DNA from 3 places in the Pantoea sp. X-Soil-TKNS-1211 genome. Region 2 is predicted to be linked to each of the others. Evidence: predicted binding sites of a transcription regulator. Region 2 holds the regulator's gene; each other region holds the start of a gene.
The links. The regulator Fur, encoded in region 2, represses iron uptake genes when iron is present. The targets are predictions, from matches to a motif close to ATAATAATGAGAACNACTATCAA.

Region 1 (6,520 bases), 720 kb from region 2:
GGAGGTATGGCCGATGGATTGCGCCCACGTCGATATCATTTCGCCGAAGATGTTTGAGCAGATTGGCCCGTTGTTGCAACGGCTACTGAGCGAACTGTAATCCAGAATGTAGCGGCGCGATTTATCGCGCGGATTTTTCCAGCACCGCGCACGGAACCGCGCGATAAATCGCGCCGCTACAATAAGTTATGTTCTTGGCCGTCCCAACGGCACAATCATTGGCGTATGCGCCACCGGATCTTCCACAATCACGCAGCGCAAGCCATATACCTGTTCAATCAGCGCTGACGTGACAATCTCTGCCGGTTTGCCTTCCGCAATAATCCGTCCGTGGCGCATGGCAATCAGATGCGTGGCATAGCGGCAGGCGTGATTCAGGTCATGCAGCACCACCACCAGCGAGCGACCGTGCTGCTGATTAAGATCCTGCATCAATTCCAGCAATTCAATCTGATGGGTGATATCCAACCAGGTGGTCGGTTCGTCGAGCAACAGCAACGGCGTTTGCTGCGCCAGCACCATCGCAATCCATACGCGCTGACGCTGACCGCCAGACAGGGTATCCACCTGCTGATCAGCGAGATCCGACACCCCGGTAGCCAGCATCGCCTGCTGTACCGCAACTTCATCTTCGGCACGCCAGCGCCCAAACAGCGCCTGATGTGGATAACGCCCACGTGCCACCAGCTCAGTCACGCTGATGCCTGCTGGTGCGTTAGAACTTTGCGGCAGCAGGCCCAGACGACGTGCCACTTCTTTGGTGGGATAGCGCGCAATGGCTTCACCATCCAAAAAAACCTGGCCTTTCAACGGTGTATTCAGACGGCTCAGGGTGCGCAGCAGGGTTGATTTGCCACAGGCGTTCGGGCCGATAATCACCGTCAGCTCTCCTTCCGGGATCGCCACCGACAAATTTTCTGCCACCACTTTTTTGTCGTACCCCAGCGTCAACCCTTCGCCATAAAGACGGGTAGAGATTTCGGTCATTGGCGTCGAGCCTCCCGCACCAGTAAAACAATCAGATAAAGGCCGCCAAGGCTGACGGTAATCACGCCCACCGGCAATTGATAAGGCAGGAACAGATGCTGCGCCGCGAAATCGGCAGCAATCAGCAACAGCGCACCACACAGCCCCGCCAGCGGCATACCGCCGCCGAGACGACGGGCAATCTGTGGTGCCAGTAGCGCCACGAAGGAGATCGGGCCGACCAGCGCCGTCGAGGCGGCAATCAGCACCACACCCAGCAGCATCAACCATAAACGGCTACGCTCCACCGGCACCCCAAGGGCGCAGGCGGTATCATCACCCATTTCCAGCAAACGCATCCGGCGCGCCAGCAACGCCACCAGCAGCAGCGCCACCAACAACGCCGCGATCACCGGCGGCGTCTTGTTCCAGGTGATACCGTTAAGCGAACCGGCGCTCCACAGACCGGCGCTGAGGGCAGAATCCAGCGAAGCGCTGATAATCAACCAGCTGTTAAGGCCCATCAATAGTGCACGGATGCTGATGCCGACGATAATCAAACGGAAGGTTTCCACACCGTTGCGCCAGGCAAACAGGTAAACCAGCGCGGCAGTGGCGATACCGCCAATCATCGCTGCCAATGTTATCGCTGAGGCGTTTTGGTTGAACAGCACCAGCGCCACCAGCACGCCGCTGTAGGCCCCGGTGTTAAAACCAAGAATATCCGGGCTGCCCAACGGATTACGCAGCAACGACTGGAAAATCGCGCCACTCACACCCAGCGCTGCGCCAATCAGCAGCGCCATCAAGACGCGTGGCAGACGCCACTCAAGGACAATCAGTTTGATATTGTTAGCACCCTGCCCCAGCAGCACCTGCCAGATTTGTTCACCGCTGACCGGCAAGGCACCGCGCGTCATCGCGAGGAACGCGATCAACCCGCAACCGAGCAGCAGCCAGAAAGTATGAAACATGACGCGTCCGGTCATACGGCACCCCGCGCGAGTTTGCGCCGTACCAGCACAATCAACATCGGTGCACCCAGCATGGCGGTAACAATGGAGACGCGCAGTTCACCGGGCACCAGCAGGCGACCAATAATATCCGCCGTCAGCAACAGGATCGGCGTCACCAGCGCGGTAGCAGGCAGCAGCCAACGATGGTCATTGCCCACCAGCCAGCGTGCCAGATGCGGTGTCATCAACCCAACAAACGCAATCGGTCCGACCGCGGCGGTCGCTGCACCACACAACAAGGCAATCGCCAGCAGCCCCAGCAACTGGGTCCGTGCCACGCGCGTGCCCAGCGCAGTCGCCATATCGCCGCCCATACTCAGGCTGTTTAACGCCTGCGACAAACCGATAGCCACCACGCTACCCAGTGCGACAGCAGGCCACAGGGTGCGCAAAATGGTAAAGTTGCGGATATCCAGCGAGCCGCTGTGCCAGAAACGCAGGTGATCATAGATGTCAGGATTGAGCAGCGAGATACCCGACGTCAGCCCTTCCAGCACCGCACTCAGCGCCACGCCCGCCAGGGTTAAACGCACCGGATTGACGCGTCCACCGCCAATCGCGCCGGTCATCGACACCAACAACGAAGCCAGCAACGCACCCGCAAAAGCAAAACCAAGCCATTCGGATGGGGTATTCGCGCCAAACCACGCAATGCCCAGCACCACGGCGAAACTGGCTCCGGCATTCACACCGAGGATGCCGGGGTCTGCCAGCGGATTACGCGTCAGGCTTTGCATCAACGCCCCTGCCAATCCCAGAGCCACCCCCGCCAGTAATCCGGCCAGGGTGCGTGGCAGACGAGCCTCGCGAACGATAACGCAATCCGCGCTACCACAGGAGGTGGTAACGGCATGATAAACATCGGAAAAAGAGATGGATTTTGCGCCCAGCATTAAACTGAGAGCAATAAGGAGCACCAGCAGCATCCCTGATCCTGCAAGTGCACGAGTCTGGTGCATAGTGTTATGAACCTTAATGATCAACGTCGTCGCGTGCGTAGGGTAAATGTGATAATGATATTTGTTATCGTTATTACTCGTATTTGTCTATGTTATCATGACTCGCCTCGCGAAAGATGAGGAAAATTGGTGCAAAAAGGCGAAGACATGAACAAACCCTCCCACTTTATCGATCTCTCCCTGCTTAAATCCCACCCGGCGTTTCGCGCGGTGTTTATCGCCCGCTTTATCTCGATTGTGGCACTCGGCATGCTAGCCGTAGCCGTACCGGTACAAATTCAGCAGATGACGGGCTCCTCCCTGTTGGTCGGACTCGGCGTCACGGTAGCCGCCTGCGGCATGTTTATCGGTTTACTCACCGGTGGAGTACTGGCCGATCGTTATGAACGTAAGAAACTGATTTTATTGGCTCGTTCCACCTGTGGCCTGGGCTTTGTCGGGCTGGCGATTAACGCCGCACTGCCTGAACCCTCGTTGTCTGTGGTCTATCTGCTGGGGTTGTGGGATGGCTTTTTTGGTGCGATTGGCGTCACCGCGCTGCTGGCCGCAACTCCGGCGCTGGTCGGACGCGAGAATCTGATGCAGGCAGGCGCGATTACCATGCTTTCAGTACGCTTCGGCTCTATCCTGTCACCGGCGATTGCCGGCATGGTGATTGCCAGCGGCGGCGTGGTGTGGAACTTCGCCCTCGCGGCGCTGGGAACCTTGTTGACCGTGCTGACCTTGTTGAAGTTGCCGGTGCTGCCTCCACCACCCCAACCGCGTGAACATCCCTTAAAGTCCCTGGCTACCGGTGTGCAATTTCTGTTTACCACCCCGCTGGTAGGTATGGCGGCGTTAATGGGCGCGCTGGTCACGCTGGCAAGCGCAATTCGCGTGCTTTATCCGGCGCTGGCACCGCATTGGGAGGTGAGCGCCGACCGGCTGGGATTGATGTTCGCTGCCGTGCCTTTGGGTGCCGCGATCGGCGCAGTGACCAGTGGTCGGTTAGCACAGGCCGCACGTCCTGGGTTATTGATTCTCAGTAGCGCTATCACCTCATTTCTGGCGCTCGGGCTGTTTGGCCTGATGCCGAACCTCCCCCTCGCGTTGCTCTGTCTGGTGGCCTTCGGTTACTTCAGTTCCATTACCAGCCTGGTGCAGTACACCCTGATTCAGGCATTAACCCCTGATGCGCTGCTGGGACGTATTAACAGCTTATGGACGGCACAAAACGTCACCGGGGATGCGTTGGGCGCGGCGCTGATTGGCGGGATCGGTGCCTGGCTGTTACCCCAGCAGGCTGCCGCGATGTTTGGCTTCGCTGCCACCCTGCTGGGCGTGCTGATGTGGCTGGTGATGGGATCGTTACGTCGCTATCAACCGCCAGCCGTGAAGCTGGCGGAAGAAACATCATGACTTCACAAACAGTTTTTCCAGGCGAGTCAGTAGGTTGCTGGCGCTGAAGTAATCAAGGCGGAAACTGTCGACGCCCAGCGCATAAACCTGCTGTTGCGTCACGGCGGCGTTTTGTGCGAGGAACGGATTAGCCAGCACCGACTGACGGGTTTTGTCATCGGCAGCAAATAACAGGAAGCTGTGTCCCGTCAGGCCGTTGGCAACGTTTTCACCCGCGAGCTGAATGATGTCCTTGCGCTGTCCCATGCTGTGGCTTTGTTGAATATTGGCCGGGGGCATCGCCAGGGTGAAGCCCAGTTGCTGCAACAATTTGCCCTGCGCCGATTCTGCGGTCCACAGATTCACCGCTCGTCCATCGCCATTCCATACCATGGCGGAAACCGGCTGTGGCGGTAATTTGATGGCTTTTTTCAGCGCGGCCTGGCGATCGGCAAAGGCTTTAATATACTGCGCCGCCTCGGTTTCATGCCCGGTGGCGTCACCCAGCAATGTCATCAGGTCTTGCCAGCTTTTATCGTCATAGTTGATGACCAGCGTCGGTGCAATGGCAGAAAGTTGGCTCACCAGTTTGATAGCAGAATCATTCCCGGTGGCACTGACGATAATCAGATCCGGCGCTTCGGCGGCAACCGCTTCAGCGCTGGGTTCGCCAATATAGAGACGTTTTACGCCGCGCTGTTTTGCCACCTCGCCCCACTGACGGAAGAAGCCCTGATCGTCAGAGAGGCGGCTATTGGGGGCAGTGGCACCGGAGGCAATCACCGGGGCATCAATCGCCAGCAGAGAACCGGTCAGCGTGACGCTGGTTGAGACGATACGCTGAGGCGCTTTGGTTAAAGTCACCACGCCTTGTTCGGTCTGAATTTTGCGCGGCCAGCCCTGTTCGGCACGCGCAAGGCCACTAACCGCCTGCAAAATGAACAACAGGACAACCATGCCCCATAAACCGCATTTATTCATAAGTTTTCATCCACCATTTAGCTTATTCCGGCCTTCGGCGTAATTGCGGGAAAACGCCTAAAGATAAGGGAATTCCCGCGAACTGATTGACTCTTTAACCCATTAGACGTAGGTTACGATGCCATAATAAAAATGATAATCATTCTTAATAATCTTATCATTTATAGGTGAAAATTATGGTGGAATCCTCCACATTTGAAAATGCCTGGCTGAAGGATTTTTCCGCACTTTGTCGCGGATTCCTGTTCACATCTCCGTGGCGCAGCCTGGTGACTCAGGGTTGCTACACCACCCTGACCGAACCGGTTCAGGATGCTGCTGCGTTAGACGGTGATTTTCAGCAACAGTTGCGCCAGCATTTTGCGGCGGCGAAAAAACAGGGTATCGAGAAGCCGATTCTGGTCGGTGCGATCCCGTTTGATGTCAGCCAACCTGCCGCCTTGTTTATTCCTGAATCCCATCAGACCTTTAAGCGTGCCGATTTGCTGGCCGCGTTACCGACCGAACTGAGTGCTCTACCCGCAGTGCGCCGCCGTGCGGCGGTACCGGATCACGACATCTTTACCCAAATGGTGGCCGATGCGGTGGCTGCCACCCAACGTGGCGATCTCGACAAAGTGGTCCTGTCGCGTTTAATGGATATCGTGACAGAACAACCGGTGGATAGCGCTGCGCTGATGCAGCGGGTCATGGCGCAAAACCCTAACAGCTACCATTTCCATCTGCCGCTGCCGCAGGGTGGTGTGTTGCTGGGAGCCAGTCCGGAACTGATGCTGCGCAAGCAGGGGCGTGACTTCAGCTCTTGTCCTCTCGCCGGTTCAGCACGTCGCGATAGCGACAGCCAAACCGACCGCGCAGCCGGCGAAACCCTGATGAATTCCAGTAAAGATCGGCACGAACATCAGTTGGTCACCGATGCGATGCGCACCACCCTGCAACCACGCAGCCATCTGCTGTCGGTGCCGACGGTGCCTTCGCTCATCACTACCTCAACTTTATGGCATCTCGCTACGCAGATTGATGGTGAAGTGCAGGACACGCGCGAAAATGCCCTGTCCCTCGCCTGCCTGCTGCATCCGACACCGGCCCTGAGCGGTTTCCCGCATCAACAGGCACAGCAGCTGATCCAACAACTGGAGCCGTTCGATCGTCAGTTGTTTGGCGGCATCGTCGGCTGGTGTGATGACGAAGGCAATGGCGAATGGGTCGTCACCATCCGCT
Region 2 (6,520 bases):
GCAGACCGCACGCAGGAACAAAAGTCACGGCTTTACAAGTTCCGCCACTTTGCCCGGTCTGCTATCATTCGCTTAACTGTGCATTCAACTCCTAATCAGGATTTAAGAGGTTACTTAACTCATGGCAATCGTAGGCATTTTCTTCGGCAGCGATACCGGCAATACTGAAAACATTGCAAAAATGATCCAGAAACAACTGGGTAAAGATGTGGCCGAAGTGCATGACATTGCCAAGAGCACCAAAGAAGATCTCGAAGCATTCGATATCCTGCTGCTGGGCATTCCGACCTGGTACTACGGCGAAGCACAATGCGACTGGGATGATTTCTTCCCGACGCTGGAAGAGATTGATTTCAATGGAAAACTGGTTGCGCTGTTCGGCTGCGGTGACCAGGAAGACTACGCAGAATACTTCTGTGACGCGATGGGCACCATCCGCGATATCATCGAACCTAACGGTGCGGTGATTGTTGGCCACTGGCCAACCGAAGGCTACCATTTCGAAGCGTCTAAAGGTCTGGCAGATGATAAACACTTCCTTGGCCTGGCCATCGACGAAGATCGTCAGCCTGAGCTGACCAACGAACGTGTTGATAAGTGGGTGAAACAGATTTTCGATGAGCTGCAACTGAAAGAGATCATCGAAGCCTGATCCCCTGCCCTCCTCAATGTGGGCGCTGGCTCACATTGAGTTAAAGGGATTTCCTATAAAAATAATAGCTACTGTTTTTTAACTTTTTCCCGCAATTCTGTAGAATACCCATAACGGTCATCCGCTTATTCCTCTGGCATCAGAATGAGGCTGAGTGAAATGGAAACAAAGACCTGCATGATCCCCGCCGGCGTTAGAGACACTTTTCCTTACAGCCACTGGTGATTTTCAGGATATTCCCTTGGTTTTCATTTCACTGCTTGAGTTCTATAATGAGACGCAAATGAGAATGCGCGTGATCGACATTCAAGGCCCTGCGCCGCAAGTGACTAGCTAAGTAACAGGACAATATCCGCATGACTGACAACAACTCCGCATTGAAGAAGGCTGGCCTGAAAGTCACGCTACCCAGACTGAAAATTCTGGAAGTGCTTCAGGAACCCGAATGCCATCACGTCAGCGCGGAAGATTTGTACAAACGCCTGATCGACATGGGCGAAGAGATTGGTCTGGCAACGGTTTATCGCGTTCTTAACCAGTTTGATGACGCGGGAATCGTCACCCGCCATAACTTCGAGGGTGGTAAATCCGTCTTTGAACTGACACAGCAGCATCACCATGACCACTTGATCTGTCTGGATTGTGGCAAAGTGATTGAATTCAGCGATGAATCCATTGAAACCCGTCAGCGCGAAATCGCCACACGTCATGGGATCAAACTGACTAACCACAGCCTGTATCTGTACGGCCACTGTGCGTTAGGAGACTGCCGCGAAGACGAGACGCTCCACGACAAGCAATAAAATGTGCTATGCAGTATAAAAAAACCGGTGCCCAGGCACCGGTTTTTTTATCGCTGCATCACAACACCAGCGTTTCCTGCAAATATCGCCAGCGTGGAATGGAGGTACTGCAATCCAGGACCGCCAACGAGATGCGGCTCTGGTTGGTGCCGTTCATCATTTGCAATTCACGATACTGAATCGTCACTTCCTTGCTTTGCTGCGAGATGATGGCATGTTCGCTGGTAGCAATACGCATTCCTTCACGCTGGCCACGCAGTTGACGGAACAGCACTTCCATTGCATTGAAATCCAATTGCTTACCCTGCGGCGTCACCATTTTGAAATCCGGGTGAAAGTGCGAAAGGAACAGTTCAATGCTGTCGTCTGTATTTTCTGACTGATTAAAAATACGTTCGATAAGCTGATGTAATACCACTACGCTATGTTTGGCTTCCTGAGCGAGACTTGTCATTTTTTTTCCTTTATAACCCGCGGAGCAACGTCTGAGAGCGCATAGCCTACCTGAAAAAAAGTTTTTAACACTGGCAAATGGATTAATTCTGCTAAAGTCAGATTAGTTTCAAATCCCGGTAACAAGCACGTTTCACAACCCACAGCATAAAAGATGGCTAACCTTGAATTACAGCCAATAAAAAAGGGCGATTTCTCGCCCTTTTATCAGGATATGGGGAAAACGACAAAAAGGATTAATCGCCGATTTTCGCCCAGGTATCACGCAAACCAACGGTGCGGTTAAATACCGGCCTGGATGGCTGCGAATAAACGCTATCCGCGCAAAAATAGCCTTCACGTTCAAACTGATACGGCGCAAGCGCTACTGCATCGCGCAGACCTGGCTCAACAAAACCTTGTTTGATATCCAGCGAATTCGGGTTGATGGTGGTGAGAAAATCCTCCGCCGCACCCGGGTTTGGCACGCTGAACAGGCGATCATACAGACGGAATTCCGCAGGCAGCGCATGGATCGCAGAAACCCAGTGGATCACGCCTTTCACTTTACGGCCATCAGCCGGATCTTTGCTCAGAGTATCGACGTCGCAGGTACAGTAGATACAGGTGATATTGCCTTCATCATCCTTTGCCACGCGCTCGGCACGAATCACATAAGCATTACGCAAACGGACTTCTTTACCCAGCACCAGACGTTTGTACTGCTTGTTGGCTTCCTCACGGAAATCCGCGCGATCGATCCACACTTCACGGCTGAACGGCACTTCACGCGTCCCCATTTCCGGTTTGTTCGGATGGTTTGGCATGGTGATGATCTCTTCATGACCCGCAGGCAGGTTTTCAATCACCACCTTCAACGGATCCAGCACCGCCATCGCACGCGGCGCATTCTCGTTGAGATCGTCACGGATACATGACTCCAGCGAGGCCATCTCAACGATGTTGTCCTGTTTGGTCACACCGATACGCAGGCAGAACTCGCGAATCGATGCGGCGCTATAACCCCGGCGGCGCAGACCTGACACGGTCAGCATACGCGGGTCATCCCAGCCTTCTACGACTTTCTCACTCACCAGCTGCGTCAGTTTACGCTTCGACATCACCGCGTATTCCAGATTCAGACGCGAGAATTCGTACTGACGTGGATGCACAGGAATGCTGATGTTGTCCAGCACCCAGTCATACAGACGACGGTTATCCTGGAACTCCAGCGTACACAGCGAATGGGTAATGCCTTCCAGCGCATCGGAGATACAGTGGGTAAAATCGTACATCGGGTAGATGCACCATTTGTTACCCGTCTGATGGTGTTCAGCAAACTTGATGCGATACAGCACCGGATCGCGCATCACGATAAAGTTTGACGCCATATCGATTTTGGCACGCAGGCAGGCTTTGCCTTCTTCGAAACCACCCGCACGCATTTTTTCAAACAGCGCGAGGTTCTCTTCAGGCGTGCGATCGCGGAACGGACTATTTTTACCCGGCGCAGTCAGGGAGCCACGGTATTCGCGGATCTCTTCTGGCGATAACTCATCAACATAGGCCAGGCCTTTGTTGATCAGCTCAACCGCGTAGCTGTACAGCTGGTCGAAATAGTCTGAGGAGTAACAAACGTCTCCGCTCCATTCAAAGCCCAGCCATTGCACGTCGCGCTTGATGGACTCGACAAATTCCATATCCTCTTTCACCGGGTTGGTGTCGTCGAAGCGCAGATTGCACTGACCCTGGTAATCTTGTGCGATACCAAAGTTCAGACAGATCGATTTCGCATGGCCAATATGCAGGTAACCATTGGGCTCAGGCGGGAAACGGGTATGCACGCTGTTGTGCTTACCGCTCGCCAAATCTTCGTCGATAATCTGACGAATAAAGTTCGTTGGGCGGGCTTCAGCCTCACTCATCTCAAAATCCTCAAATACAATACGGGTGATTTGTCCTGGAAAGTAACGGAGTATGATCCACAAAGCGCAGAAGGGAAACAACCGTTTGTTGGTCGTTTTAAAACAAAAAAGGCAGGAATCGCTTCCTGCCTTTAGGGTTTAGCACAAGGACTTAGCCTTTCACCTCGTACAGACGGGTTTCACCGGCGACCACTGATCCGCTCGCCAGCAGATTAAGGCCAGCAAAATCATCGCTGTTGCTGACGACGACCGGGCTAATCATTGAACGGGCATTGGCGTTGAGGAAATCCAGATCCATCTCCAGTACTGGCTGACCGGCGACCACAGTCGCGCCCTCTTCCACCAGACGTGAGAAGCCTTTACCTTCCAGCGCCACGGTATCCAGACCCATATGCACCACGATCTCAACACCGTTTTCGCTTTCCAGACAGAAGGCATGGTTGGTATTGAAGATTTTCACGATAGTACCGGCAATCGGTGCCACCACGGTTTTACCGGTGGGTTTGATCGCCAGGCCATCACCAACCGCTTTGCTGGCAAAGGCTTCATCCGGCACGGCATCCAGTGCCACCACTTCACCGCTCACCGGCGCCACCAGCGTGGCGATCACGCCTTTTTCGCTGTTCAACACCGCTTGCGGCTGCGGTGCAGCGGGTTGTGCAGCAGCAGACGCGGTAGCCGCAGCGGCGACCGGACCTTTAGTCAGTACGGTTTTCATCGCGCTGGCAATACTTTCCGCCTGCGTACCGACGATGATCTGCACGCTCTGCTTGTTGAGGCGAATAATGCCCGACGCTCCCAGGCGTTTTGCCACGCTGTCATTCACCTGCGCGGCATCTTTAACATTCAGACGCAGACGGGTGATACAGGCATCGATATTGGTCAGGTTTTCAGAACCACCAACGGCACCGATGTAGCGACGTGCCAGCGATTCAGTCTGGCTTTCGCCGCTGCCGCTGTGGTCAACGTTGACGTCATAACCATCAGTTTCATCATCCGCAGCCAGTTCGCGGCCCGGCGTCATCAGGTTGAATTTCTGAATAGTGAAACGGAACACCACATAGTAGATGGCAAAGAACACCAGACCTTGTGGGATCAGCATCCACCAATGCACCGCCAGCGGGTTACGCGTTGACAGCACCATATCCACTAAACCGGCACTGAAGCCGAAGCCAGCAATCCAGTGCATGCTCGCTGCGATAAATACCGAAAGACCGGTCAATAGCGCATGGATGACATACAGCACCGGGGCCACGAACATGAAGGAAAATTCCAGCGGTTCGGTAATACCGGTAAAGAAAGCTGCAAACGCCGCCGCCAGCATGATACCGCCCACTTTGGCGCGGTTTTCCGGACGCGCGCAGTGGTAAATCGCCAGCGCCGCACCGGGCAGACCGAACATCATAATCGGGAAGAAACCCGCCTGATAGCGACCAGTGATACCCGGGATCCCGCTGCCATTAGCGATGGACTGTGCGCCACCAAGGAATTTCGGAATATCGTTAATGCCAGCTACGTCGAACCAGAACACGGAGTTCAGCGCGTGATGCAGGCCAACCGGAATCAGCAGACGGTTGAAGAAGGCATAAACGCCTGCGCCAACAGAACCCAGTTTTTGAATGCTCTCACCAAAGCTGACCAGGCCATTAAACACCACCGGCCAGATATACATCAGAATGAACGCGATAAGGATCATCAGGAAGGAGACCAGGATCGGTACCAGACGACGGCCGCTGAAGAACGACAGCGCTTTTGGCAGCTCCACGTGGCTGAAGCGGTTATACACTTCTGCCGAGATAATCCCCACCAGGATACCCACAAACTGGTTCTCGATTTTGCCGAAAGCGGCTGGCACTTGATCCAATGGAATTTTCTGAATCATTGACACCGCAGCCGGTGAACACAGCGTGGTCACCACCAGGAAGCCAACAAAGCCAGTCAGCGCCGCAGCACCATCTTTATCTTTTGACATGCCATAGGCGACACCGATGGCAAACAGCACCGACATATGTTCAATGATCGCGGCACCGGACTTGATTAGCAACGCCGCCAGAGCGTTACCCGCCCCCCAGCTGTCAGGATCAATCCAGTACCCCACCCCCATTAAAATTGCCGCTGCCGGCAGGGTCGCTACCGGCACCATAAGCGCTCGGCCGACCTTTTGCAGATATCCTAAAATACTCACCTTATTCTCCCCCTTTGAGACTGGCGTTTTGCCGTAATGCGGGTTGATTTTATTATCCCGGCACCCGGTACCTTGATGACACTCTTCACCACGAGGCGAAGTGTAGAGATAAATTAATTCGCCTCGCAAATTAAAACCACAACAACTGTGACTTTTATCACCAAAAATGACGTTTGCACCCCCGAACTGCTAGCCATCACCCCAAACTTATTTTATGATGAAAAATATCAGGACGCACTTTTCCCCGTATGGTTGAGCTTAAACGGATTACGCTTAAGAACGGTCTGTTGAGAAAACGGCGACCCCACTTTCCAATCTTTAACTGAGGTGAAGACATGAGACTGATCCCTTTAGCCACACCTACCCAGGTGGGTAAATGGGCCGCGCGCCACATTGTTAACCGCATTAATGCGTTTAATCCTGGCCCAGATCGTCCCTTCGTGCTAGGTCTGCCTACCGGTGGTACCCCACTGGAAGCGTACAAGCACCTGATCGAGATGCATAAAGCGGGCCAGGTTAGTTT
Region 3 (6,520 bases), 2.0 Mb from region 2:
GGCAGCAGTAACGGAAATGGGCGGGATCGTTTACCCGCCGGTTCCGGCCTTTTACCAGAAGCCACAATCCGTGGATGAAATGGTACATCACAGCGTATCGCGCGCCCTCGACCTGTTTGATCTCGACGTTGGCAACCTGAAACGCTGGGGTGAAAAACATAATGAAGCCTAAGGAGTAAATTATGGTAGTGGGACCCTTTGTCAACGGCAGTGCCGTGCTGATTGGTGGGCTGGCTGGCGCTTTTCTCGGCACCAAAGTGCCGGAACGCTTACGCGTAGCACTGCCGATGACCTTCGGCCTGTCGTCGATGGGCCTCGGGATTGTGTTGATTGGTAAGATTCACAGTTTACCGGCGGTGATTCTGGCGCTGATTATCGGTGCTGCACTCGGTGAATTGGTGTTTTTGGAAGAGAAAATTGGCCGCCTCGGTAATCTGGCAAAAGGGCTGGTTGGGCGTTTCCAGAGCGAACAAACCGAAACCGGTCTGACGGGTGCGGCCTTTACCGAGAAGTACGTGGCGATTCTGGTGCTGTTCTGTGCCAGCGGCACCGGCATTATCGGGGCGATGACCGAAGGGATGACGCACGATCCCAATATCCTGTTTGTTAAATCAATCATGGATATCTTCACCGCCGCGATTTTTGCTACCTTGTTGGGTTATGCGGTGGCCGTGATTGCGGTGCCGCAGCTAATCATTCAACTGGTGCTGGCGTCAGCCGCAGTGCTGATTATGCCGCATACCACGGCGACCATGATGAGTGACTTTACCGCAGCGGGTGGATTTATCATGTTAGCGGCGGGTTTCCGTATCGCCGGAATTAAATCATTCCCGGTGGCGAATATGCTGCCAGCGTTGGTGCTGGTGATGCCGATCAGCCATCTGTGGACGATGTTTATTCATTAAGTGGTATGTCAGCCGCGGTTGGATCGTGGTCAGCCATGTCGGATCAGGCGCGAGGAGGCGCGGAGCATCATGGATCTCAAACGATTGCATTACTTTTGCACAATAGCGGAACAAGGCTCCATCAGTAAGGCCGCGAAGCTATTGAACATCGCACAACCGCCGCTGGGTAAACGTCTCCAGGAACTGGAAGAGGAAATTGGTTCGCCGCTGTTTACCCGAACCCCACGCCGTATGGTGCTCACAGAGGCCGGAACTTTTCTTTATCGTCAGGCATGCGACATTCTGAGCCGGGTTAATCAACTGAAGCGTCAGACCATCACCATCGCCACACGCAAGCAGCGTCGGGTGAATATCGGTATCTCCTACCTGTATCTGCGCTATTTCAACACCATCCTGATGGATTATTACCGTAATCGCCCCGACTGGGATATTAACGTTATCGTGTCCGATTCCAGCCATCTTGAAGCAATGCTGCTGGATAACACGGTCGATATTGCGTTGATGCAAACCCCCGGCGACCGGCAGGCGTGGTTTGTGCGCGAGCTGGAACCGATCGATACCATTGCGGTGATATCCATGCACTACGCCCCAATGCTGGCAGGCAAAGCTTTGCAGTTCGCCGATCTTAGCGGCATTCCGCTGATTCTGTTGCACCGCATCGGTGGGGAAGGGACCTATGAAGTGCTGCGCAGTAAGCTGTTCAGTAGCCTCGATCAGGTGAATATCAGTATCAAGGTTTCAGAACCGCGTCTGGTGCTGGAGATGATGGAGCAGGGGTTTGATGGCGCGGCATTTTTACCGCGCTCGGAGTTTATCCCCAGCGCGCAGGGCAAATATATGGTGTGCCCGCTGGCAGAACCGTTCGCGATTTACCATCCGGCGATTGTCGCGCTGAGCACCGCGCAGGATCGCTTGCTGTGGCCGCTGGAACATGAAGTGGCGTAGCGGCGCGATTGGGTTCGTTAGCTTTTTTTCTTATCCACATGGCCCAACTCACGCTCCGGGAAGCAATAATCTCGCACTCGCTGCTTTAACGCCGCCGCATCAGGAAAGCCGCCTTCCTGCTTGCGTTCCCAAATCAGGTTGCCATCAATGGTGATCTCAAACACGCCACCCGTGCCGGGCTGCAGTGTCACCGAGGCCAAATCATCCGCAAAGGTATGCAGCAACTCCTGTGCCATCCACGCCGACCGCAACAGCCAGTTACACTGGGTGCAGTAATGAATATTCACTGCGGGTTTCTGTGTCATCGCATCGCTCATCTTAATTAATTGATTAGTATTAAGTTAACTATGGTTAACAAATTGTGCTGTCTAAGATACATCTTAGTGTAAATGCTATTGATAATGATTACCACTTACATTACATTCCTGACGAAATCATTTATAACATAAAAAAAGTCTGTAACTTTTTACGGTTTTATATACAAAACCTGTGGTTTTCTGGCGGCAAGCAAGTGAGCGAATACTAACAATTAACCAGGTATTTCGCGTCTATGTCCTCATTATTTTCGGGGTTAACTCACCAGCGTCTTTTTAAAACGGCGATTCTCGCTTCTGCTATTCATGCCGCGTGTGGCTATGCTGCCAGCTCGGCACTGGCCGTCTCGGCGGATAAAACCACCACGGCTGAACCAGTACTTACCGTCACCGCACCGAAGATCGAGAAACAAGCAGGCAGCAAAAGCACCATCACCGCCGCCGATATGCAGCGTGATGGCGGCAACGACTTCGGTACCATCATGCGCTATGAACCCGGCGTCACCGCCACCGGTGCCAGCGGCGGCTCCTCATCCGGCAAAAGCGGTTTTGACCGCGCAGGCTACACCGGTTACAACATCCGAGGTCTGGAAAGCAACCGTGTAGATATCAACGTCGATGGCGTCTCTCTGCCAGATGCCACCGGTCGTAGCTATGTCAGCCGCGCCGGTTTAGATACCTTTGGTATTGGTCGTGACTATATCGATCCTTACATGTTTGGCCGTGTGGATATCGATAAAGGCGCAACCTCGGTCGAACAGCCGAATACCGCCATCGGTGGGGCGGTATCGTTCCGCAACAAAAGCGCGGATGACTATCTGCATCCGGGTAAAACCACCTATTTCGGCTACCAGAGCGATTATGACTCTTCTAACCGTAGCTGGCACAACGGCATCACCGCCGCTGCTGGCGATCAGGATCTGCGCGGCATCTTCGTGCTGAGCCGTCGCGACGGTCAGGAAACCCAGAACAACAGCGGCACCAAAGATGCTTACCCGGCCAACTGGCACTCCGATGCCCTGCTGGGCAGCGTGATCTGGGAGCCGAACGATGCGCACAAAATTACCGGTACGGCTGATTTCTACCACAAAACCAACCATACCCATTACGACAGCTGGGATACGTCGGGCAACACCGTGTGGGGCACCGCACAGCAGCAGAGCGATACACGCCGCTGGGGTCTGAGCCTGGCCGACGAATACACGCCGTATAACGATTTTATCGACAGCCTGTCCAGCCGCATTTACTGGCAGCACACCGAAGCGCATGACAACACTTACATGCCTTCCAGCGCTACCGCCTATCAAACCGTCTATTCGGACTACAACACCGACAGCTTCGGTTTTGATACGCACATGGCGAAAAATATCGGTCGCCATGAGATCACCGCCGGTCTGAATGGCCAGTTGGAAAAAACCGAACGTCCGTTCCGTCAATCGCCCACGCCAAGCGTCTACAGCGTGATCATGCAGCCGGATGCTGACAGCCGGAGCTACACGCTGGGCGGTTTCGTACAGGATAAGATCAACTTCGACCTTGATAGCCACAACTTCGCCATTGTTCCCGGCGTACGCGTAGCTTATCAGAACACCAAGCCACGCAATCTCTCCAGCCTGACCAGCGGCAGCACCGCACTGAGCGAGTCAGAAGTGGAGGCCCTGTACGGCTCAGGCAACAGCGATACTCAGGTGCTGCCATCGCTGGCACTCCAGTATGACCTGACACCGAACCTGATGACCTACCTGCAATACAAACGTGGTGCGCAGTTCCCGAACGCCAGCCAGCTGTATGGCTCCTGGAACCTCGGCTCCAGCTATGCCGGTAGCGCGCAGTATGCGTTGATTGGTAACCCGGATCTGAAAACCGAAACCAGCAATAACTTTGAATGGGGTCTGAAAGGACAACCGACCGAAGGCGTGACGATGAATACCGCGTTGTACTACAACGCCTACAAAAACTTCATTGCTTACAACCGCTACACCCGTGCTGGTAACCCGGAGAAATTCACCAACGTTCCGAGCAACATTTACACCACCTATCAGGCAGAGAACCGTGACAAAGCCTATATCTATGGTGCTGAGCTGAGCGGGGCGGTGAACTTCGGCACCTGGTTCGAAGACGTACAGGGTCTGAGCGCACGCTTTGCCTTCAGCTATAACGAAGGTAAGTCGAAGTCCAGCTACCTCGGCGACCGTTACGTCGATCTGGAAAGCGTACCACCAATGAAGGCGGTGCTGGGTCTGGCGTGGGATGCTCCGCAGAAAGAGTACGGCGCAGCGGTCACGGCAACCTTCGTGAAGGGTAAAAAAGCTACGGCAACCAACCGCCAGAGCTACACCAACACCGGCACAGCCATTACCGATTCCACCACCGAATACATGCGTGTACCGGGCTATGGCATGGTGGATATGACTGCGTACTGGCAGGTGATGAAGAACGTCAAGCTGAGCGGTGGCGTGTATAACATCACCGACCGTAAATACTGGGATTATCTGAGCAGCCGCGATTTGACCAGCGATACCGCACAAGATCGCAACGATATCGCGCTGGCGGTACAACCCGGACGCACCTTCCAGTTGGGTGTGAACGTCGATTTCTAATAAATCACTTCGCCCTGCGGTAACGCAGGGCATTTTCATGGGAGCATGCGCAATGAACGAACGTTACGAACACTATCTGGCCCTGAAAGGCGAACATCCGAAAAAATACGCCCGCGATCTGGCGGCGTTGATGGGCATTGGCGAAGCGCAGTTGTGTGAAGCGCGCCTCGGCCACGATGTAAAGGCCCTGAAAACCGATTTCCCGGCGCTGCTGGCCGCCCTTGAAGCGGTGGGCGAAACCAAAAGCATCACCCGTAACGAATACGCGGTGCATGAGCAGGTAGGAAAATATGAAAACCTGCACCTCGGCGAACATGCTGGACTGATCCTCAACCCGCGCGCACTGGATCAGCGTCTGTTTCCCCAGCAGTGGCATAGCGCCTTCTTCCTGCAAGAAATGACTGCGCGTGGTGAACGTCAAAGCATCCAGATTTTTGACAGGCACGGTGACGCGGTGCTGAAAATCTATACCACCGACAACACCGACATCGCCGCCTGGGATGCGTTGATTGCCCAATTCACCACCGACGACCACGCCGCACTGGAACTCACACCGGCCAGCGGCCCGCAGCACAGCACCATTGTTGATGCCAGCGCGATTGAAACCGAATGGCGTGCCATGACCGATGTGCACCAATTCTTCGGTTTGCTGAAGCGCCATAACATTTCGCGTCAGCAGGCATTCCGCGCGGTAGCGGACGATCTGGCCTGGCAGGTTAGCAATGACTCACTGGCACAGTTGCTGAATCAGGCGCAGCAAGATGGCAACGAAATCATGATCTTTGTCGGCAACCGTGGCTGCACACAAATCTTCACCGGTGCGGTAGAAAAACTGATGCCGATGGACAACTGGATCAACATCTTCAACCCGGCATTCACGCTACATCTGCTGGCGGATCACATCAGTGAAAGTTGGGTGACGCGTAAGCAGAGCGGCGATGGCTTCGTTACCAGCCTTGAACTGTTCGCCGCTGATGGCACGCAGATCGCGCAACTTTACGGCCAGCGCAGCGAAGGTACGCCGGAGCAGGCGCGCTGGCGTGAACAGCTGGCGTTGCTCACCACCCCAGGAGCTGCCGCATGAAACGTCTGACCCTGTTGTTGCTGACCGCGCTGGCGTTGCCGGCGCTGGCAGAGGAACGCGTGGTTTCCATTGGCGGAGATGTCACGCAAATCGTTTACGCGCTGGATGCCCAGCAGGATCTGGTGGCGCGCGACAGCACCAGCCAGCAGCCTGCCCAGGTGAATAAGCTGCCGAATATCGGTTATATGCGTCAGCTGAATGCGGAAGGCATTCTGGCACTGAAACCGACGCTGGTGCTGAGTAGCGAACTGGCAAAACCGTCGCTGGTGCTGCAACAGGTGGAACAGGCGGGGGTAAAGGTGGTGGAAGTCACCGGCAAAAACAGCATCGACGCAATCCCGGAAAAGATCGCTACCATCGGCAAAGCGCTGCATCGTGAAGAGGCTGCCAAAGCGCTGACCGAGAAAGTGCAGAAGCAACTGGCGCAACTGCCGAGTCAGCCGCTGCCGGTGAAGGTGCTGTTTATCATGGCGCACAGCGGCATGAACACCCTGGCGGCGGGATCGCAGACTGGGGCTGATGGCGCGATTCGCAGCGCCGGTCTGGTGAATGCGATGGCTGCCGTGCCGCATTATCAGCCGCTGTCGCAGGAAGGCGTGGTGGCTGCCGCGCCGGATCTGGTGGTGGTCGGCAAGGATGGACTGCGTACTCTCGGTGGTGAAGAGAAAGTCT

Region 1: a site for Fur is predicted at 2,996-3,018, ahead of entS (enterobactin transporter EntS). Genes of this name have one in related genera too.
Region 3: a site for Fur is predicted at 2,246-2,268, ahead of AC6I8W_RS17195 (TonB-dependent hemoglobin/transferrin/lactoferrin family receptor). Genes of this name have one in related genera too.

Annotation. Positions count from the first base shown of each region.
Region 1 covers NZ_AP035953.1:575,912-582,431, reverse strand. Annotated here, with positions in the region: gene AC6I8W_RS02610 (enterobactin synthase subunit F) at 1-100, shown strand, start outside; gene AC6I8W_RS02605 (ATP-binding cassette domain-containing protein) at 187-987, opposite strand; gene fepG (iron-enterobactin ABC transporter permease) at 984-1,955, opposite strand; gene fepD (Fe(3+)-siderophore ABC transporter permease) at 1,952-2,908, opposite strand; gene entS (enterobactin transporter EntS) at 3,089-4,339, shown strand; gene fepB (Fe2+-enterobactin ABC transporter substrate-binding protein) at 4,334-5,299, opposite strand; gene AC6I8W_RS02580 (isochorismate synthase) at 5,476-6,520, shown strand, end outside.
Region 2 covers NZ_AP035953.1:1,292,327-1,298,846, reverse strand. Annotated here, with positions in the region: gene fldA (flavodoxin FldA) at 122-652, shown strand; gene fur (ferric iron uptake transcriptional regulator) at 1,009-1,455, shown strand; gene AC6I8W_RS06170 (hypothetical protein) at 1,514-1,909, opposite strand; gene glnS (glutamine--tRNA ligase) at 2,145-3,812, opposite strand; gene nagE (N-acetylglucosamine-specific PTS transporter subunit IIBC) at 3,964-5,991, opposite strand; gene nagB (glucosamine-6-phosphate deaminase) at 6,333-6,520, shown strand, end outside.
Region 3 covers NZ_AP035953.1:3,654,663-3,661,182, reverse strand. Annotated here, with positions in the region: gene AC6I8W_RS17215 (UbiX family flavin prenyltransferase) at 1-172, shown strand, start outside; gene AC6I8W_RS17210 (DUF554 domain-containing protein) at 183-905, shown strand; gene AC6I8W_RS17205 (LysR family transcriptional regulator) at 975-1,850, shown strand; gene AC6I8W_RS17200 (Rdx family protein) at 1,868-2,155, opposite strand; gene AC6I8W_RS17195 (TonB-dependent hemoglobin/transferrin/lactoferrin family receptor) at 2,401-4,764, shown strand; gene AC6I8W_RS17190 (hemin-degrading factor) at 4,817-5,848, shown strand; gene AC6I8W_RS17185 (heme/hemin ABC transporter substrate-binding protein) at 5,845-6,520, shown strand, end outside.